DNA from 2 places in the Kitasatospora sp. NPDC059827 genome. Region 1 is predicted to be linked to the other one. Evidence: riboswitches for the same ligand, from Rfam matches in the RefSeq annotation. Region 1 holds a riboswitch; the other holds the start of a gene.

The links. A riboswitch is a leader RNA that binds a small molecule or an ion and turns the genes downstream of it on or off. The one in region 1 is predicted to bind guanidine.
Positions count from the first base shown of each region.
Region 2: it holds a riboswitch for guanidine, as region 1 does, so the genes downstream of both, ACFV8H_RS00440 (MBL fold metallo-hydrolase) here and ACFV8H_RS22825 (DMT family transporter) in region 1, are expected to answer to the same signal.

Region 1 is NZ_JBHWIV010000036.1:53,287-63,812, forward strand. It holds gene ACFV8H_RS22805 (alpha/beta hydrolase) at 1-788, opposite strand, end outside; gene ACFV8H_RS22810 (class F sortase) at 785-1,426, opposite strand; gene ACFV8H_RS22815 (hypothetical protein) at 1,874-3,187, shown strand; gene ACFV8H_RS22820 (MFS transporter) at 3,195-4,634, opposite strand; gene ACFV8H_RS22825 (DMT family transporter) at 4,731-5,045, opposite strand; guanidine-III (ykkC-III) riboswitch at 5,090-5,158, opposite strand; tRNA gene ACFV8H_RS22830 (tRNA-Cys) at 5,239-5,310, shown strand; gene ACFV8H_RS22835 (xanthine dehydrogenase family protein molybdopterin-binding subunit) at 5,454-7,784, opposite strand; gene ACFV8H_RS22840 (2Fe-2S iron-sulfur cluster-binding protein) at 7,781-8,962, opposite strand; gene ACFV8H_RS22845 (FAD binding domain-containing protein) at 8,959-9,825, opposite strand; gene ACFV8H_RS22850 (beta-N-acetylhexosaminidase) at 10,150-10,526, opposite strand, start outside.
Region 2 is NZ_JBHWIV010000001.1:96,047-106,572, reverse strand. It holds gene ACFV8H_RS00465 (ABC transporter substrate-binding protein) at 1-326, opposite strand, end outside; gene fhuB (Fe(3+)-hydroxamate ABC transporter permease FhuB) at 432-2,591, shown strand; gene fes (enterochelin esterase) at 2,608-3,726, shown strand; gene ACFV8H_RS00450 (Scr1 family TA system antitoxin-like transcriptional regulator) at 3,801-4,616, shown strand; gene ACFV8H_RS00445 (DUF397 domain-containing protein) at 4,613-4,810, shown strand; guanidine-III (ykkC-III) riboswitch at 4,844-4,911, shown strand; gene ACFV8H_RS00440 (MBL fold metallo-hydrolase) at 4,924-5,781, shown strand; gene ACFV8H_RS00435 (YceI family protein) at 5,819-6,370, opposite strand; gene ACFV8H_RS00430 (Uma2 family endonuclease) at 6,496-6,888, opposite strand; gene ACFV8H_RS00425 (DHA2 family efflux MFS transporter permease subunit) at 7,131-8,525, opposite strand; gene ACFV8H_RS00420 (MbtH family protein) at 8,522-8,707, opposite strand; gene ACFV8H_RS00415 (amino acid adenylation domain-containing protein) at 8,700-10,526, opposite strand, start outside.

The DNA of each region.
Region 1 (10,526 bases):
TTGCCGCCGGTCTGGTCGGCGACCAGCACGATCGGCGCGAGGCCCTGGTGCCGGGCCGCGAAGTCGTCCAGGGTCTGCCGGACGGCTCCGGAGTTCACCCAGTCCTCGGGCCCGCCGGGCTGGCCGGCCAGCAGGACGACCACGGGCAGCAACGGCCGGGGGGTGGCCCGGTAGGCGGGCGGTAGGTAGACGTACCCGGGGCGTGCGGAGAAGCCCGACGCGGTACCGGGGACGGTCACGGTGGAGAGGGTGCCCTTGGCCGGCAGGCCGGGCGGCGCGTGCCAGACCTCGGCGAGCGGGCGGTCGGACCCGCCCTGCACGGTGGCGGCCACCTTGCCGGTGGCCAGTTCGTCGGTGTGCGGGGCCAGCATGGCCCGGGCGGTCGGGTACTGGTCGAAGCCCCGGTTGATCTGCGACGCGGCCATCAGCACCACCAGGACCACGCCGCCGACCGCGAAGCACCGGCCGCGCACGGTCAACAGCGACGCACGGAAGCAGAGCAGGGCCGTGCCGAACAGGCCGACGGCTATCCAGCGCAGCACGAAGTCCGGGGTGCCCTCGGGGAACGGGTGCCACCAGTCGTCGACGACGATCTTCACCAGGACGGTCAGCACGGCGCCGAGCGCCAGGGCGCCGAGCATGCGCGGGGCGCGCCACCGCCGGTGCCGGGAGAACGCCAGCAGGGCCAGCGCCGCCCAGCCGGCCAGCAGGACGGCTTGCGGGACGGGGCCGTGGGTGAGCGGCCAGTCGATCGGGTTCCAGCGGGTGGCGAGGGTGAGCGTGGTCATGCGGCTTTGCCCGGCGGTGTGGTGTCGGCCAGGAATCCGTAGGCGACGACGTTTCCCTCGTAGCCGTGTTCCTCGCTGTACGCGCCGCCGCAGGTGATCACCCGCAGCTGAGCGTCGGCGGCCTGGCGGTAGACCCGGTCGTCCGGGAAGTCCTTTCGGTCGTGCACTTCGATGGCGTACAGCTGGTAGACGGCGGTGGCGCCGTCGGCGCGGGCGATCTCGATCCGGTCGCCCCGGTGGAGTGCTCCCAGGTGGTAGAAGACGGCCGGTCCGGCCTTGTTGTCGACGTGGCCCGCCAGGATGGCGGTGCCGCGCTGGCCGGGGGCGGCGCCGCCGCGGTACCAGCCCGCGAGGTTGCGGTCGGCCGCGGGCGGGGCCTGGAGGTGGCCGTCGGGGTCCAGTCCCAGCTCGGTGACGGGGGCGTCCAGACGGACGGCCGGGATGCGGATCCGGGTCGGGGCGGACGGGCCGAGCGGGGGGACGACGGAGACCGGGGCGAAGCCCGACAGCGCCTGTCCGCTCGGCAGCGGCGGCAGCACGGGCGCGCCGCCCTCGTGCAGCAGCCAGGCCCCGAACACCAGGGCGGCGCCGGCCGCCAGGGTGCCCGGCCAGGGGCTCCTGCTCTGCTGGACGCCCACGGGTGCTCCCTTCTGCCGGCCCGGATCCCATTCCTGAGAGTTTGCTGGGAACTCATTCAATCGGATCGGACCCTAAGGCACGTCCCCACGACGGTCGTATCCGTACCCGCCGATCGGCAGGGATGACGGCTCCGGACCTGCACGGAGTGGGTGGGCGGCCACGGTACGTGACGTTCCGCTTCCGCGTCCGGGGGCGGCGCTCCCACCCGTACGAACACCTTCGACGTTTCGGCCCGCCGTTTCGGTTGCGTCAATCGGGCGATCGATCACGACCGTTCGCTGCGCCTCTACGACCGTTCCGGCCCACATGCCATCCTGACCCGGTCACGGGCTCCACCCCCTCCGGGCCGACCGGACCTCCGCGCGCCCCGCACGCACCCCGCACGCCCCCCGCGAGCGCCTGCCGGACTCCGCCCGCCCGTCGAACACCTCACGAACGGAGTGACCATGGACGCGCTCTCCCGCCGAACCCTGCTGGCCGCCGGAGCGGCCGGCGCCGCCACCCTGGCGGCGGGCTGCGGCAGCGACCGGGCCGGCGGGGGCGGGGAGCACGCGGCCGGCGGCGCGGCCCCGGCCACCCCGGCGCCCGAGGGGCAGAGCGCCACCCCCGCCGCGGTCCCGCAGAAGCCGCAGGCCGTCCTGCTCGGCGACGGTTCCACCTCGGACACCGGCCCCCAGCCCCACCAGCCCGTCCCGGACCGGCTCCAGCCCGGCCAGCGGCCCCCGCAGTTCGTGGTCTTCTCCTGGGACGGCGCCGGCGAGCTCGACAACGGGCTGTTCGCGCGCTTCCGCCGGCTGGCCCAGGAGCACAACGCCTCGATGACCTTCTTCCTCAGCGGGCTCTACCTGCTGCCGGAGTCCAAGAAGGACCTGTACCGCCCGCCGCAGCACAAGGTCGGCGCCTCCGAGATCGGCTACCTGAGCGACCAGCACATCCACGACACCCTGGAGAACGTGCACGCCGCCTGGCTGGAGGGCCACGAGATCGGCACCCACTTCAACGGCCACTTCTGCGGCCCCACCGGCGTCAGCGCGTGGTCCCCGGAGGAGTGGGAGAGCGAGATCCAGCAGGCGATGGAGTTCGTGACGAGCTGGCGCACCAACACCGGCTTCACCGACCTGCCGGCCCTGCCCTTCGACTACCGCAAGGAGCTGATCGGCAGCCGCACCCCCTGCCTGGAGGGCCAGCGCAACCTGCTGCCCACCGCCGTCAAGCGCGGCTGGCGCTACGACAGCAGCGGCAACGGCACCCAGGTCTGGCCGCAGAAGATCCAGGGCGGCGCGCTCTGGGACCTCCCGCTGCAGTCCATCCCCTTCCCCGGGCACACCTTCCAGGTGCTGTCGATGGACTACAACATCATGTTCAACCAGTGCGGCCCCAACACCAAGGCCGACCCGGCGCTCTACCCGGGCTTCCAGGCCCAGGCCCGGGACTCCTACCTGATGGGCTTCGACCGCACCTACAACAGCAACCGGGCGCCGTACATCATCGGCAACCACTTCGAGGAGTGGAACGGCGGCATCTACATGAACGCCGTCGAGGACGTGCTCAAGTCGATCGCGGGCAAGCCCGAGGTGCGGCTGGTCTCCTTCCGCCAACTGGTCGACTGGCTGGACGCCCAGGACCCGGCGGTGCTGCGCAAGCTCCAGGGCCTCGGCCCGGGCCAGTCCCCGGCCGGCGGCTGGGAGGCCTTCCTCGGCACCCCGGCCGCGCCGCCGGCCGCCTCCCCCTCCCCCACCGCCACCGCCACCGCGTCCTGACCGCAGGTCAGGCCCGGACCCGCACCCGCCCGGCGAGCAGCGCCCCCAGCGCCGCCACCGCGGCCATCACCAGCAGGATCACCGCGAAGGCGCCGGGCGAGCCGTCGGCCCCGGCGCCCTCGTGCGCCGCGGCCAGTGACCCGCCGCCCAGCGCCGCGAACAGCACCCCGGCCAGGCCGGTCAGCAGCACGTTGCCCAGGGCGTCGCTCATCTGCAGCGCGGCCGAGTTCGCCCCGGCGTCCTCGGGCGCGGAGAGCTTCATCATCAGCACGCTGACGCTCGCGACCGTCAGCCCCATCCCGATGCCGCCGACGCCCCAGGCCACCGAGGCCACCCAGGCCGGCACCGCCGGGACCAGCACCAGCGCGGCGGCCGCGATCGCCACCGCCGTCAGCACGAAGCCGCCCCGGATCATCGTCTCGCGGTACCGCTCGGCCCCCGGGCGGCCCTGCAGCCAGGAGCCCAGCGCCCAGGTCAGCCCACCGCTGGTCAGGGTGAGCCCGGACAGGGTCGGCGAGAGGCCGCGCTCGGTGGTCATCATCAGCGGGACGAAGGCCTCGGCGCCGAGGAACGCCCCCGCCGCCAGCCCGCGCAGCAGGATCACCGTCGGCAGCCCGCGCCCGGCCCGCAGGGTCCGCTTCGGCAGCAGCCCCAGCACGGCCGGGGCCAGCAGCGCCGCACCGGCGACGCCGGGGAGCAGTCCGACCAGGTCCCGGCGCTGGCCGGCGTACTGCAGCAGGCCGGCGCCGACCGCCGCCATCGCGGCCAGCAGGGTGCGGCGGCGGTCGAAGTCGGCACCCTTGAGCACCGGGTGGTCCCGCTCGGAGCGGGCCAGCGCCGGGCCCATCACCGCCAGCGGCAGCAGGATCAGCACCGGCACCGCCAGGAACACCCAGCGCCAGCCGAGGTGCTGGGTGACGGCCCCGGAGACCAGCGGCCCGACGATCGAGGGCAGCACCCAGGCCGAGGAGAAGGCGGCGAACACCGCCGGCCGCAGGCGCTCCGGGTAGGCCCGGCCGACCACCACGTACAGCGCGACGATCACCAGCCCGCCGCCCAGCCCCTGGATCGCCCGCCCGGCCACGAACACCCACATGCCCGGCGCCGTCCCGGCCACCACCAGGCCCGCGCCGAACACCGCGATGCCGGTGAACAGCGGCTGGAGCGGGCCGCGCCGGTCGCACCACTGGCCGGAGACGACCAGGGCGAACAGCGTGGTGGTGAAGTAACCGGAGAAGGCGAAGGCGTACAGCCCCAGACCGTCCAGCTGCCGGGCCGCGGTCGGCATCGCGGTGTTGACGGCGGTCGCCTCGAAGGCGATCACCAGCACGACCGACACGATCCCGAGCGTCAGGGCCCGGAAACGGCCGCTCATGACCCCGCCCCCGGGGTCAGCTCCGGAGGGTATCGAGGGGGAGTCGACCGAGGTGGGGGAGGCAGTGGTCATACGTAACATCGTAAGAGCCGTCCGCGTCCTTGACTCCTGACCGGAGTCCCTGACCGGGTCCGTCGCAGGGCCTAGGTCCGGCCCCGGGGGCAGGCGTCAGTGCAGCACCTTGAGCCCCACCACGCCGCAGACGATCAGCAGCAGGCAGCCGATCCGGGCCATGGTCACCGCGTCGCCCAGGACGGCCATGCCGTAGACCGCGGTGCCGACCGCGCCGATGCCGACCCAGACCGCGTAGCCGGTGCCGATCGGGATGGTGCGCATCGCGTACGCCAGCCCGCCCATGCTGAACAGCAGCGCGACGCCGAAGACGAGGCTGGGAACGAGGCGGGAGAAGCCCTTGGACGATTCCAGGGCCACTGCCCAGACGGTCTCCAGGAGACCCGAGACGATCAGAACGAGCCAAGCCATGACGGCCGTACCTCCGCAGTCCACAGCGGCCGGATTGCCGCTGAACTGCGCCGTCTTGTCGTCACCGGGTACGACGCGCTCGTCCGGGGTGGCGGGGAATCAACCACCTGCTCCGACCGTAGCACACATTGCCACACAGAATTTACACAACGTCATTGACCCCATTCGGCCCGTCCGCCATCCTGAATTCACTGGCCGTGTGCCCGAGTGGCTCAGGGAATCGTCTGCAAAGCGATGTACGCGGGTTCAATTCCCGCCACGGCCTCGAAAGGGGAATTGCCGGTCGACCGAAGTCGACCGGCAATTCCGCATTTCCCGTTCCGTTTCCGGCCGGCCAGGCGGCCCGGCCCGACGGCCCGACCCGACGGGCACCCGCGGCGGCGGGGCCCGACGGCCGAGGGCGCCGGCTCAGGCCGTGACGGCGTCCTCCGGGCGGATCGGCAGCCGGCCCACCGGCAGCCCGGTGGCGGCCCGGACGGCGGCGGCGACCGCCGAGGGAGCGACCACCGCGGGCACCGCGCTGACCGCCTTGGCCCCGAAGGTGGCGACCACGTCCCGCTCCTCCAGCAGCGCGGCGATCCGCACCTCGGGAGTGTCCAGCGAGGTCGGCAGCCGGTAGCCGGTGAGCGAGGCGTTGGTCATCACCCCGCCCGAGGTCTGGAGGTCCTCCATCAGCGCCAGTCCCACGCCGTGGGCCACGCCCGCCTCGATCCGGTCCTCGATCTGGCGCGGGTTCAGCGCCCGGCCGACGTCCTGGGCGACGGTCATCTCGACCACCCGGACGGCCCCCAGCTCGATGTCCACGTCCACCACCGCGCGCATCGCGCAGAAGGAGATGGAGACGAAGGCGTCGCCGTGTCCGGACTCGTCCAGCGGCTCGGTCGGGTGCGGGCGGCACTGCGCGGTGGCCCAGAGCTCCTTGCCCTCCAGCGCCTCCGCGACCGGCATGCCGAGCACCCCGTCGTAGGAGGTGATCTTGCCGTCCGCGATCTGCAGCAGCTCCACCGACATCCCGAAGTCGGCCGCGATCGGCTGCAGCAGCTGGTGGCGGACCATCAGCGCGGCCCGCTCGACCGCCCCGCCGGAGACCCAGGTGTGCCGGCCCCGGGCGGAGGGCCCGGCGATCGACTGGTCGCTGTCGGCCGGCGCGATGTAGACCTCGCTGACGCCCAGCACCGTCTGCACGATCTGCCGGGCCAGCGTGGCGAAGCCCTGCCCGGCGTCGACGGCCGCGCAGATCACCGTGGCGTGGTCACCGCTGACCCGCACGGTGGCGGTGGAGACCTCGTCCTCGCCCTCGGCGCCCAGCATGTGCACCATGCCGACGGCGTAGCCGATCCCGCGCCGCACCGCGGCCGGGTCCCCGGCCCCGCCGGGACCGCCGGGCAGCAGCCACTCGGCGTCCGGGTCGTCCACCGGCAGGGCCGGCAGCGGCTCGGCGGCCACCGCGTCCAGCAGCGCCTTCACCGGGGCGGGGCAGGTGACGGCCTGTCCGGTGGGCAGCGGGTCGCCGGTGGACATCGCGTTGCGGCGGCGGATCTCCACCGGGTCCACGCCCACCCGGGCGGCCAGCTGGTCCAGCTGCGACTCGTACGCGAAGCAGGCCTGGAGCGCGCCCTCGCCGCGCATCCGCCCGGCCGGCGGGTTGTTGGTGCGCACCGCCCAGGCGTCCACGAACACGTTCGGGCAGACGTACGGGCCGACCGAGAAGGCCGTCGCGGCGGCCAGCGCCTCGGCGGAGACGTCGGCGTAGGCGCCGCCGTCCAGCAGGATCTGCGCCTCCACCTTCACCAGGGTGCCGTCGGCGTCGGCGTGGTGGCGGTAGCGCAGCAGCGCGGGGTGGCGCGAGGTGTGGGTGTGGAAGGACTCCTCGCGGGTGAGGGTCATCTTCACCGGGCGGCCGGTGCGCAGCGCCAGCAGCGCCAGGGTGACCTGGAAGGAGAGGTCCTCGCGGTCGGTGGTGGCGCCGGGCACGCCGGTGACCACCAGGCGCACCCTGTCCGGCTCCAGGCCGAGGCAGGCGGCGGTGCGGTCGCGGTCGCCGTGCGGGTCGGTGGAGGACAGGTGCAGCTCGACGCCGCCGTCCGGGCGCGGCACGGCCAGCCCGGCCTCGGCGCCGAGCGGGGCCGGGTCCTGCCGGCCGACCTGGTAGAGGCCCTCGACGATGATCTCGCCGGCCGCGTCCGGGTCCCCGGTGCGCAGCGGCAGGTGGCGGAACAGGTTGCCGTCCGGGTGCAGCGCCGGGGCGGTGAAGGCCTGCTCGGGGTCGGTGACCGCCTCCAGCGGCTCGTAGTCGACCGCGATCAGGCCGACGGCCAGCCGGGCGGTGTCGGGGTGGTCGGCGGCGACCGCGGCGATCGGCTCGCCGTGGTGGCGGACCACGCCGGCGGCCAGCACCGGGCGGTCGGAGACGATCGGGCCGGCCGGGGCGCCGTCCGGCTGGCCGTCCGGGCCGGGCGGCAGGTCGGCGGCGGTGACCACGGCGTGCACCCCGGGCAGGGCGAGCGCGGCCGAGGTGTCGATGCCGCGGATCCGGGCGTGCGGGTGCGGCGAGCGCAGCACCGCGCCCCACAGCAGCCCCTCGGCCCAGAGGTCGGCCGCGTACGGGTAGATGCCGAGCGCCTTGGGCAGCGCGTCGCTGCGCAGCGGGGAGCTGCCCAGGCCGAAGGGCTCCGGTCCGGCGCCGCCCTCGCCGCCGTCCTGCTGGAGTGCTGCGCCGATGTCGGTAGGCGACGTCATGATGCGTGGTCGTCCTCGGGGAGCCGGATGCCGTGGGCGGGGGTGGCGCCGTAGGGGACGCCGGTGGTCGGGACGCCGGCCTCGGCCGGGGTGCCGTGCGGGTCCGCGTACGGGGTGCCGTGCGGGGGCGTGCCGTCGTGGACGGCGCCGGGCAGCGGGGTGCCATGTGCGGGGGTGGGCTCGTAGACCGGGGCGTCGTAGCCGGTGTCGTAGCCGGTGTGCTGCTGGTGGCCGTCCGGGTAGCCGGCCGGCACGTAGGTGCCGTGCGCGGGGGTGGCCTGGTAGGGCTGCTCGGGGTAGCCCTGCGGGTAGTACACCTGGTCGCCGACGGCCTGGGCGGGGATGCCGGGCTGCATCCCGGTCAGCGCGGAGGTGTCGTACACGCCGGTGTCGTAGCCGCCGTCGCCGTACGGCTGCTCGGCGGGGGCCGGGGCCGGCAGCGGGGCCTGGGCCTGGGCGGGCACCGGGGCGGGGGCCGGTTCGACGGGCGGCTGCGGGACGTGCTCGATCCAGGCCTCGGAGTCGGCGTAGACCGGCGGTTCGACGGCCGGCTCCGGCTCGACGGCGGCGGCCGGGGCGCCGGTGTTCCCCTCGGCGGCCGCGGCGGCGGCCTCCTCGGCCTCCTCGACCTCCAGCGCGCGGGCGTCCGCGACGGTCTGCACGGCGGCCAGCACCCCGCGGTAGCCGGTGCAGCGGCACAGGTTGCCGCACAGCGCCTGCCGGGCCTCGACCTCGGTGGGCCGGTGGTTGCGCTGGAGCAGGTCGTGCACGGCCATCGCCATGCCGGGGGTGCAGTAGCCGCACTGCACGGCGCCGGAGGCGGCCAGCGCCTGCTGGACGTCGCTCGCGCCGCCGCCGGCCGACAGGCCCTCGACGGTGTTGATCTCGCTGTCGGCGGCCAGCGCGGCGGGCACCAGGCAGCCGGCCACCAGCTGGCCGTCCACCTGCACCGAGCAGGCCCCGCACTCGCCCTGCTCGCAGCCGTCCTTGGCGCCGGCCAGGCCGAGCCGCTCGCGCAGCACGTAGAGCAGGCTCTCGCCGATCCAGGCGTCGGTGACGGGCCGTTCGAAACCGTTGACCCGCAGCGTGTAGGAGGCGCACGGGCGCAGCTCCCGGCTGACCTGCGGGGTGAGGCCGAGCGGGTCGGCGTCGAGGGTCTCGATGGGGTCTGTGGTCACTTCAGCGCCCTTCCCAGTGCCCGTCGGGCCAGCACCGATACGGTACGCCGCAGCCGGACGGCGGCCGCGGTCGGCCCCTCGGTCGCGGCCTCCCAGGCCCCCTCGGCACCGTAGTTGTCGGGGACGCAGGCGGCGGCGACGTACTCGCCGAAGGCGGCGCCCGCGGCCGGGTCGATCTCCCGGCTGCCGTCCCAGTCGATGCAGCCGGCCACCCAGGCCTCGGCCTCCAGCGGGCGCAGCGGCACCGGGGCGACGGCCCCGACGGCGCAGCGCACGGCGCGCCGGGCGGGGTCGAGGACGAGCGCGACGGAGGCGGTGGCGCGGGCCGGGCCGCTGCGGCCGGTGGCCTTGAGGAAGACCTGCGGCGCGTGCAGCAGCGGGACCCGCACCCAGGTGAGCAGTTCGCCGGGGCGCACCGGGTCGAGTCCGGTGAGCAGGTGACTGACCGGCACCTCGCGGCTGCCGCCGGCCCGGGCGAGGGTGACGCTGGCCTCCAGGGCGGCGAGCACCGGGAGGGTGTCGCCGGCCGGGGCGGCGGTGACGATGTTGCCGCCGAGGGTGCCGACGTTGCGGACCTGCGGCGGGCCGGCGGTGCGGGCGGCGTCGGCGAGGGCGGGGATGAGCGCGGCGAAGTCGGGGCGGTCCATCCGGGCGTGGGTGAGGCCGGCGCCGAGCACCGCGGTGCCGCCGTCCTCGTAGCGCCAGCCGCGCAGTTCGGTGATCCGGCCGAGGCCGACCAGGGCGGCGGGGCGCAGCCGTCCGGCGTTGACGGCTTCCATGAGGTCGGTGGCTCCGGCCACCGGTACCGCGGCCGGGGCGGCGGCCAACGCGTCGACGGCCTCGTCGAGCGAGGCCGGCAGCATGATCGTCCGGTTCACCTGGGTCCCACCGTGCTCCACTTGCTCATCGATCGTCTGCCGCCCGCGGCCGTGGCCGCACTGCACTGTCCGCGTCAGCAGCCCGGCCTGGCCGTAGGGTACGGGCGATCGGGCCGGGTTGGGCAACTCTGGCACACAATGCTCGATGATCATTTCGGGACCGGTGAACGGGACTGCCCGATTGGGACGGATACCGGGCGGTATCTGCCCCGACCCGAACGGGACCGGGGCAGATGTTCATCTCTTCTTGACGTCAGATGACCGTCCATAAGTTCCCGACGAACACATCAGCGCACCGCGCGCACCGCCTCAGCGCACCGGCGGCGGCCCCTCGATCGGCCGCCCCGCCACCCCGGGCCGACGCTGCCAGGGGTGCGGCCCGTCGGCCGGGCGGTACTCGACGCCCAGCGCGTCCAGCACCGCCAGGTGGCCCCGCAGCCGCCGCTCGAAGCCGGCGTAGTCGCGCTCGGCGGGCACGGCGGGCAGCGCGGACCAGGCGACCTCGGCGAAGGCGACCAGCCGGGGGAAGGCCCGGTAGTCGATGTCCCGGGCGCTGTCCATGAACTCGCTCCACAGGTTGGCCTGGGTGCCGATGACGTGCCGGGCGGCCTCCCCGTCCAGCTGCTCGGGGACGGGCTCGAAGCGGTAGACGTCCTCCAGCGTGCGCACGAAGCCGACCGGGACCG
Region 2 (10,526 bases), on a different contig from region 1:
CCCTGGCCGTTGGTGATGCCGGCCGGCTTGAGGCCGAGGGCGAGCACCGCGTCGAGGTCCTCCTGGGTGAGGGTGACGATCCGCTTGGGCTCGGCGGGGACCTCGACGGCCTTGCCGGTGGCGTCCTTGACGGTGCGCTTGCCGCCGTTGGCCGCGTCCGCCGCGCTGCCCGGGGCGGCGGACGCGGAGTTGGAGGGGTCCGCGGACTTGGAGGAGGACCCGGAGGAGCCGCACCCGGTGAGCAGGAGGGCGGCCGCCCCGGTGACGGCCAGCGCCCGGGCCGCGCGGCGGCGGACGGGGTGGAGCGGGCTCTGGGCGTACGGCATGGGTGCCTCCGGGGCGGGGGTGGTACGGGAGTTGGGGGCGTCCGGGCAGCCCGGCACGACGGCGGTGCCGGCGGGACGCTCCGGCCATTAGGTTAGCCTTACCTTATGACATCGTCGCAAGTGGGCGCCCCCGAAGCGCCCGCCGTCACCGCACCCGGCGCCCCTCCCCCACCGGCCCGCCCCCTCCGGGACAGCGCCTGGCCGGTCGCCGCCGGGGCGGTCGCGGTGCTGCTCGCGCTCACCGCGCTCTCGCTCTCGGTCGGCGCCGGCGAGGTCGGGCCGGGACGGGTCCTGGACTACCTGCTCGACCGCGGCGGCGCCCGCGCCGACAGCCGACTCGCCCTCGTCGTCAGCGAGTTGCGGCTGCCCCGCACCCTCACGGCGCTGCTGGTCGGCGCCGCCCTCGGTGTCGCCGGCGCCCAGCTCCAGTCGGTCACCCGCAACCCGCTGGCCGAGACCGGCCTGCTCGGCGTCAACGCGGGCGCCTCGCTCGGCGTCGTCCTCGGCATCGCCGTGCTCGGCGTGCAGACCTCCTACGGTTACCTCGCCTTCGCCTTCGGCGGCGCCGTCCTCGCCAGCACCCTGGTCCTGCTGATCGCCGGCAGCCGGGGCGGCGGCTCCCCCATGCGCCTGGTCCTCGGCGGCTCCGCCGTCGGCGCGACCTTCGGCGGCATCACCGGCGTGCTCATCGTCAACTCACCCGAGGCGTACGACCGTTACCGGGTCTGGGTACTCGGCTCACTGGCCGGGGTGGAAGGCTGGACGACCCTGGGCCAACTCGCCCCCGTCCTCGGCGCCGGCTTCCTGCTCGCCCTGCTCACCACCCGGCCGCTCACCGCCCTCGCCCTCGGCGACGACCTCGCCCGCGGCCTCGGCCACCGCCCCGGCGCCACCCGCGCCGCCGTCGCCGCCGCCGTCACCCTGCTCACCGCCTCGGCCGTCGCCCTGGCCGGGCCGATCTCCTTCCTCGGCCTGCTCGCCGGCTTCCTGGCCCGCGCCCTCGCCGGGCCCCGGATCGGCCGACTCACCCTGTTCGCCGGGCTGTTCGGCGCCGCCGTGCTCACCGGCGCGGACGTGCTCGCCCGGGTGGTCGCCCGGCCCTTCGAGGCGCCGGTCTCGGTGATCGTCGCCCTGGTCGGCGCCCCCGCGCTGATCGCCATCGTCCGCTCCCGCCGCTCCGCCGCCCTGGCGATCGGCGACCCCGACACCGAGGCCCCGCCCGTCCAGCGCGCCGAACCGCGCCCGACGCGGCCGGACCCGGCCCTGCGGTACGGCGCCTGGTCCCTGCTGGTGCCGCGCCGGCCGCTGCTCGCCGGACTCGGCCTGGCCGCCGCCCTGCTCGCCGTCGTGGTCGTCTCCGCGCACGCCGGACAGAGCAAACTCGGCCTCGGCACGACCTTCCAGGCCGTGTTCGGCTACGGCGAACGGCTGGACGTCCTGCTGGTGCAGAAGTTCCGCCTCGGCCGGATCGTCGCCGGACTCGCCGCCGGAGCCGCCCTCGGACTCGCCGGCTGCCTCACCCAGACCCTGGCCCGCAACCGGCTCGCCACCCCCGAACTCCTCGGCGTCAACGACGGCGCCACCGCCGCCGTACTGATCTCCGCCACCGCCTCCGGCACCTTCGGCGCCTGGTGGGCCGGACCGCTCGGCGCCCTGGCCGCCGTCCTGGTCGTCACCCTTGTCTCCGGCGGGCTCGGCGCCCGCGGCTACCGGGTGCTGGTCGTCGGACTCGCCATGTCGGCGCTCGCCTCGGCCGTCATCCAGGTCGCCCTCGCCCGGCGCTCGCTCAACTCCGCCGGCTCGCTGTACGTCTGGACCTCCGGCAGCCTCAACGGCCGGGACTACGCCATCGCCACGCCCGCACTCATCGGACTCGCCGTCCTGGTGCCGACCGCCCTGGTGGTGGCCCGGCGGCTGGCGGTGCTGCGCTTCGACGACAGCGTGGCCGCCTCGCTCGGCGTCGACCCCGGGCGGGTCCGGCTCGCCTGCCTGCTGCTCGCCGTCGCCCTCGCCGGGCTCGCCGTCGGGATCTGCGGACCGGTCGGCTTCGTCGCCCTCGCCGCACCCGTGCTCGCCGCCCGGCTCGCCGGACCGACCCGGGTGCCGGTGCTCGGCTCCGCGCTCACCGGCGCCCTGCTCGTCGTGCTCGCCGACACCCTCGGACGGGTGCTGATCGGCGGGGTGGAGATCCCCGTCGGCATCGTCACCACCGTGCTCGGCGGCCCCTTCCTGCTCTGGGTGCTGCTCGGGCGCCGCTCAACCTGACTGAGGAGTACGGACCTTGAACAACTTTCCCCTCATCGCCACCGACCCGGACGACCCCGCGTACCGACTGGTCACCCTCGTCTCCACCGCACAGGAATGCGACGGCGTACTCGCCTTGGTCCACACCGTCACCGACAAGGACCGGCACGCCGGTGACCTGGCACCACACTTGATGGTGCGTCAGAACGGCCGATGGGAACTAACCCACCGGCTGCGCGCCGACCACCGCGCCTCCTACCAGTTCCACCCGTTCCAGGGCGACACCCCCGGCACCACCCGGGCCGACTGGCTGCACGTCCTCGACCACGCCCGCCCCGACCCGCACGACACCGATCCCCGCCTCCCCGCCCGCGACGGACGCCACCCCTCCTCGGTGCTCAGCCTGCCGGAGGCCCCCGCCCAGCCGTACGTCCGGCGGCGCGCGGGCGTGCCGCGCGGGCGGACGATCCCCCGCACGGTGGCCGGCCGGCGGGTGGACGTCCACCTCCCGGCCGGGCACGACCCTGGCCTCGGCCCGTACCCGGTGGCGGTGGTGCTCGACGGCGAAATGTGGGGCGAGGTGCTGTCCGTCGGCGACACCCTCGACAACCTGACCGCCGACGGCGCCATCCCGCCCACGATCGCCCTCCTGTTGCACACCATGGGGCCCGGCCGCCCCGACGACCTGAGCTGCAACCCGGCCTTCGTCGACCTCCTCGCCGACCGCCTCCTCCCCTGGGCCGCCGAAGAGTTCGGCGCCACCGACGACCCGCGCCGGACCGTCATCGCCGGCCAGAGCGCGGGCGGCCTCACCGCCGCCTTCGCCGCCTACCGGCGCCCCGAGCGCTTCGGCAACGCGCTCTCCCAGTCCGGCTCCTTCTGGTGGCCGGACGAGACGGAGTTCGACGAGGGCAGCGAATGGCTGACCCGCCGCTTCGCCGCCGAACCGCGACGCGAGGCCCGGTTCTACGTCGAGGTCGGCCTCCAGGAATGGATGCTGCTCACCCAGAACCGCCACCTGCGCGACGTCCTCACCGCCCGCGGCTACGACCTCCACTACCAGGAGTTCAACGGCGGCCACGACTACGCCTGCTGGCGCGGCGGCCTGGCCGACGGACTGGCGCACCTGCTGGGGTCACCCGCAAGGACGGTTTAGGTCAATTCGCATACCCCCGAGGCCTGTGCGGACGTAGCGTCGGAACCCACACCGAGTGACCTGGGGGGTCAGCGATGAACGCGTCCTCGTCCGCCACGCCGCCGCCGATGTCATGGCAGTACTGCGGCGACCAGATCAAGCTCTGGCGCGCTCGCGCCGGAGTCACTCGCGAGGCCCTGGCGACCGAGGCCGGCTACAGCTACGAGAGCCTGCGATCGATGGAGGCCGGGCGGCGCAAGCCGTCGCTGCACCTGCTGCAGGTGGCGGACGAGATGTGCGGCGCGAAGGGAATCCTGCTGGCAGGGGCGGACTACTTGAAGCCCGAGAAGTATCCGCGATTCGCTGAGGACTACATTCGCAACGAAGGGGAGGCGGTGGTCATCAACTGGTACGAGAACCAGCTCTTCCCTGGCTTGCTACAGACCGCCGCAACAGCCAAGACCGTCATCGACGGACGCTGGCCCCCGCTGGACGACGAGACCGTTGCGGTACGGGTGGCCGCTCGCCTTGAGCGTCAGGAGTTGCTGAAGGTCCAGAGCAAGGCGTTCAACTTCGTGATCGAGGAGAACGTCCTCCACCGCCGACTCAGCACGGAGGAAGCCCACGTCGAGCAGTTGCTGCACCTCCTCGTCATCGGCAGGCAGCGCAACGTGGCCATCCAGATCGTTCCCTCGGTCGGTTTCCACCCTGGCTTGGAAGGACCGTTCGTTCTCCTGGACTTGCCGGAACACGAGCGGCTCGCCTACGAGGAGGGCCAAGCAGCCGGGATGCTCCACGCGGACACCGACAAGGTGCAGTTCCTGAGTCAACGCCATGAAAGGATCCTTCGGCAGGCTCTCACTCGGGAGAAGTCGGCCGAGTTCATCAACGCGTTGGTGGAGGACCAGTGAGTAGCGAGTTGACTTGGCGTAAGTCCAGCCACAGCGGGAGCGAGGGCGGCTCGTGCATCGAGATCGCTCACGCCGAGGGCACAATCCACGTCCGCGACTCCAAGGACAAGTCCGGCCCTCAACTCGCCTTCGCCCCTGGGGCCTGGGCCGACTTCATCGAGTTCACCCGAAACGTTCCTCGCCACGTCGGCTGAGGCCGCTGGCCGGGCCTCGTGCTAGCGTCGCCGTCGGCAGCGCGACGGCGCCCGCCCCGGACGAGATGTGCGCCGTACCCGGCCCGCCAAGACGACGCACCCAGGGAGTCGTCATGACCGCTGCCGGAGCACCGATCGCCCGTCCGCTGGACGTGCCGTGGATCCACGGCTCGCCGTCCGCGAAACACGACACGGACCCGGAGATCCAGACCCACGAGTACGACGAGCACACCGTCATCCTGCGGCAGAACAAGGCGGTCCACTACGAGGCGTCGTTCCTGTTCCTGCTCTTCGGGGCGGAGCGGGCCGTCCTCATCGACACCGGGGCGACCGCCGAGCCCGAGTACTTCCCGCTCCGGGAGACCGTCGACGGGCTGATCACGCAGTGGCTCGCCCGCAACCCCCGCGACCACTACCCGCTGCTGGTCCTGCACACCCACCCGCACGGCGACCACATCGCGGGTGACGGACAGTTCGCCGACCGGCCGGACACCACCCTGGTCGGCGCCGACCTGCCCACCGCCTGGGCGTACTTCGGCTTCGACCACGACCCGGAGGCCACCGCCCGCGTCGACCTCGGCGGCGGACGGGTCCTCGAATGCCTCGCCACCCCCGGCCACCACCCGGCCGCCGTCACCTACTACGACCCGTGGACGGGCTTCCTGCTCACCGGCGACACCGTCTACCCCGGCCGGCTCTACATCGACGACTGGCCCGCCTTCGGCCGCAGCATCGAGCGCCTGATCGCGTTCACCCGGGAGCGGCCCGTCACGCACGTCCTCGGCTGCCACATCGAGATGACCCGCGAGCCGGGCGTCGACTACCCGATCCGCACCACCCACCAGCCCGACGAGCCCCCGCTCCAGCTCACCGTCGACCACCTGCACCGCATCCGCGCCGCCCTCGCCGAACTCGGCGACCACCCGCGCCGCCACGCGCTGGACGACCTGATCCTCTGGCCGAACGGCTGACGGCAGCACCGGAGTGCTGCCGTCCCTCCTCGCCCCGCTACTTCTGCTTGATCGCGGAGATGTCGAACTCCAGCACCACCTTGTCGCCGACCAGCACGCCGCCGCCCTCCAGCGCCGCGTTCCAGGTCACGCCGAACTCCTTGCGGCTGATCGTCACCGAACCCTCCAGGCCCACCCGCAGGTTGCCGTACGGGTCCACCGCGTTGCCGGTGTACTCGAAGTCGATGGCCACCGGGCGGGTGGTGTCCTTGATGGTGAGGTCACCGGTGACCCGGTAGTCGGTGTCGGACTTGGCCTCGACCGAGGTCGAACGGAACGTGATGTCCGGGAAGTTGGGGGCGTCCAGGAAGTCGTTGGTCCGCAGGTGCTGGTCGCGCTGCTCGACTCCGGAGTCGATGCTCTCCGTCTTGATCACCACCTGGCCGGTCGACCGCGTCGGATCGGCGCCGTCCAGGTGCGCGGTGCCCTCGAACTGCCCGAACGCGCCCCGCACCTTGGTCACCATGGCGTGCCGGGCGACGAAGCCGATCCGGGAGTGCGCGGGGTCGAGGACGTAGTCCCCGGTGAGCTCGGGAAGCGAAACGGTCATCAGGTACCTCCAAGGGGTGGCCCGGGGTCCGGGCGTCAGCCTGCAAGGTGTCAGCCCAATGCAGTATCACCCCGCCCGCCGCGCGGCACCACCGTGCCAAGTTCCCGCCAACGGGTGAAGCCCTCTCAGTCCCGGTACGGGACCAGCCGCGCCAGGTCCAGCTCGAAGCCGAACGGCTCGGGGATCCGGATCGTCTCGCCGAACTCCCGCTCGGTACGGGTGTGGTAGCGGTCGCGGTTCGGCTCCGAGAACAGGGTGACGGTCTTCTGGCGCGGGTCGATGATCAGATAGAGCGGGAAGCCCATCCGCGGGTAGTCGCGGACCTTTCCGGTCCAGTCGTTCTCGGGGTTGGACGGGGAGACGACCTCGACCGCGATCAGCGCGAGCTCTGCCGGGATCTCGTGGCCGCTGAGATCGACGACGTCCTCGGGCAGGTAGGTGAGGTCGGGATTGCGGACAGCACCGACTTCCGGCGACGAGAGATCGCTGTTACCGCTCGTGAAGTAGCCCGCCGGCAGTGCGCGTCGAACTGACGCTGCACGATCGACAAGTTCAGCTGGTGGATCGAGGGCGGCGACGCCTGCATGACGATGACGTCGCCGGACAGCTCGACCTTGAAACCGTCCGGGAGGCTCCGTCGAGCCTCTTCGAGAAGCCGGTAGCGCCCGGGGTTCATGCGCCCTCCTCCGGTGGTCCTGCCACCGTACGGCAGGCGGGGCGGGCGGGGGAAACGTCCCCGCCCGCCCCGATCGCGGGCCCCTCAGCCCTCCGGGGGTGGGGGCGGGCCCTGGGCCGGGAGGCGGCGGGCGAGGAGGGCTCCGGCGGCGACCAGGGTGGCGGTGAGGGCCAGGGCGAGCCGGTAGGGGGTGGGGTCGGTGCCGTCGCCGAGGGCGCCGATCAGGGCGGCGGTGGCGGCGATGCCGATGGCGCCGCCGAGGGTGCGCAGGATGGTGAACAGGGCCATCGCGCGGCCCATCGCGGGCGGCGGGACGTCGGCGAAGCCGGCGATCTGGACGGTGAGCACGGCGGTGCCCAGCACCAGTCCGACGGCGAACATCAACGCCCGTACGGCCCAGGGGTTCTCGGCGAGGCCCAGCGCCGCGAGGATCGCCGCGGCCAGCAGCAGGGCGGGCAGGGCGAGGCGGCGCGGGCCGAGCCTGGGCAGCAGCCGGTCGACCACCTGGGAGGCGGCCATCAGGCCGATCGCCTCGGGGAAGACGCTGAGCCCGGCGTCCAGGGCGGTGGCGCCGCGGGCGGCCTGGTAGAGCAGCGGCAGCACGAACAGGGCGCCCATCAGACCGGCCGAGGTGAGCAGGGCCAACCAGCTCGCCGCGCCGTAGGAGCGGTCGGCGAGCAGCCGCAGGTCCACCAGCGGTTCGGGCGAGCGGAGCTGGTTGCGTACCGCGAGCCCGAGCAGGGCGGCTCCGGCGAGGCCGCCGAGCCAGACCGCCGGTGCCGTCCAGCCGTGGGCCGGGCCGAAGCCGAGGGCGTAGGTGAGCAGGCCGAGGCCCGGGGTGGCGAGCAGGAAACCGCGGGTGTCGAAGCGGCCGGCCGGGGGTTCCGGTTCGGTCCGCAGGGCGGTCAGGCCGAGTGCCACGGCGGCGATGCCGACCGGCAGGTTGACCAGGAACAGCCAGTGCCAGGAGAGGTGTTCGGTGAGGAAGCCGCCGAGGGGCGGTCCGAGGGCGGGCATCAGGGCGGTCGGCACGATCAGGATCCGGCCCAGGCGCGGGCGCTCCTCCGGCGTGAAGGCGCGGAACAGCAGGGTCATGCCGACCGGGGTGAGCAGGCCGCCCGCCACGCCCTGGACGCCGCGGGCGGCGGCCAGGGTGCCGAGGCCGGGGGCGGCCGCGCAGAGCGCGGAGGCGAGGGTGAAGACGGCGAGCGCGCCGAGGAAGACCCGCTTCACGCCGTACCGGTCACCGAGCCAGCCCGCCACCGGCAGGCCGAGGGCGAGGCCGATCAGGAAGGCGGTCTCGACGGAGTTGGCGGCCGGGACGGGCCGGCCGAAGTCCTCGGCGATCCGGTACAGCGCGGGGTTGACGATGGTCGAGTCGAGGCCGTTCATGCACATCGCGGCGGTGTACACGACGACCACGGCGGCGCGCCCCGCGAGCAGGGGGCGCGCCGGGGACGCGACGGCGGGAGGGGTCACAGATCGGTCCAGTGCGCGGTGATCCAGGCGAGGGCGTCGGGGCGGGCGCAGGGGCCGTGGGCGACGCCCCAGCCGGGCGGGACGGCGGCGAAGGCGGGCCACAGGGAGTGCTGGCCCTGGCCGTTGACGAGGGCCAGGAACTCGCCGTCGGCGTCGAAGGGGTTGGCGGGGGCGTCACTCATGGTCGGGGTTCTCCAGGTGGTCGGCGATCACGCTCGCGATGTGCGCGATCGGGGCGGGCAGGGTCATGTCCTTGTGCGAGCAGGCCACGTCGGTGTTGTGGATCCGGCCGGTCACGTAGGGGGCCCAGAGTTCGGGCACCAGGGCCTCGTCGATGGTGTCGACGGTGGCGCGGAAGAACCGGACGTCGCCGTGGAAGGGGCGGTGGTCGTAGCCGCGGACCAGGTGGTTGGTGTTGAGGTAGATCTCGTTGAGCGCCGTCACGGTGGACCGGTCCAGCCCGGCCAGCGGGCTGCCCTCGCGGCCCAGCAGCTCGATGACGGAGTCGAGTTCGAGCGGCTGCCCGGCGAGGTCGTCGGGCCCGAAGCCGCCCATGGTGAGCAGTGCCTCCAGGGCTTCGGCCTGATCGGGGACGGGCAGTTCGCGGAAGCCCTCGGCCGGGTAGGCGTCCAGGATCGCTAGCAGTTCGACCCGCTGGCCCAGCTCCTGGAGCCGGACGGCGACGGCGTGGGCGATGATCCCGCCGGTGGACCAGCCGAGCAGCCGGTACGGCCCCTCGGGCTGGACCTCGCGCAGCCGGTCGGCGTAGTGCGCGGCCAGCTCCTCCATGGTCGCGGGCAGCGGTTCGCCGACGGTGGCGGCGCCGACGCCCTGGGCCTGGAGACCGTAGAGGGGGACGTCGGCCGGGAGGTGGCGGATCAGGCCGGTGTAGCACCAGCTGAGGCCGCCGGCCGGGTGGATCGCGAACAGCGGGGCCCGGCGGCCGGGGGCGGTGGGGCGCAGCGGGAGCAGCACGTCCAGGGCGTCGGCGCCGGGGGCGCCCTCGGACAGGGCGGCGTCGAGCGCGGCCACGCTGGAGGCCTGGAACAGCGCGCCGATGCCGACCTCCAGGCCGAGCACCTCCCGGATCCGGCCGGCCAGCCGGACCACCAGCAGGGAGTGGCCGCCGAGCGCGAAGAAGTCGTCCTCGACCCCGACCGCCTCCAGGCCCAGGACCTCGGCGAAGAGCTGGCAGAGCTGCTGCTCGCGCGGGCTGCGGGGCGGGCGGCCGGCTCCGGCGGCGGGGGCCTCGGGGGCGGGCAGGGCCCGGCGGTCGAGCTTGCCGTTGGCGGTCAGCGGCAGCCGGTCGACCGGGACCACGGCGGAGGGCACCATGTGGGCGGGCAGTTCGGCGGCGGCGTGGGCGCGCAGGGCCTCGGGCGAGGCGGCGGTGGCGGTGGGGGCGGCCGCGGTGGCGGGGACGGTGCCCACGACGTAGCCGACCAGGCGCTTGTCGCCGGGGGTGTCCTCGCGGACCACCACGGCGGCGTCGGCGACGGCCGGGTGGGCGGCCAGCACGGCCTCGATCTCGCCGAGTTCGATCCGGAAGCCGCGCAGCTTGACCTGCTGGTCGGCGCGGCCGAAGTACTCCAGCACGCCGTCCACCCGGCGCCGGGCGAGGTCGCCGGAGCGGTACATCCGGGTGCCCCGCTCGCCGAACAGTTCGGCGTGCGGGTCGGCGACGAAGCGGGTGGCGGTGAGTTCGGGGCGGCCGAGGTAGCCGCGGGCCAGGCCGGCCCCGGCGACGTACATCTCGCCGGTGACGCCGGGCGGGACGGGCTGGAGGTGCTGGTCCAGGACGTAGACCCGCAGGTCGGGGATGTTGACGCCGATGGTGCTGCTGCTGGTCGCGGCGGCGCTCGCCCGGTCGAGGGCGATGTACGAGACGTGCACGGTGGTCTCGGTGATGCCGTACATGTTGACCAGGGTCGGGGCGTCCTGCGGGTGCCGGGAGTACCAGTCGTCGAGGCGGCCGAGTTCGAGCGCCTCGCCGCCGAACAC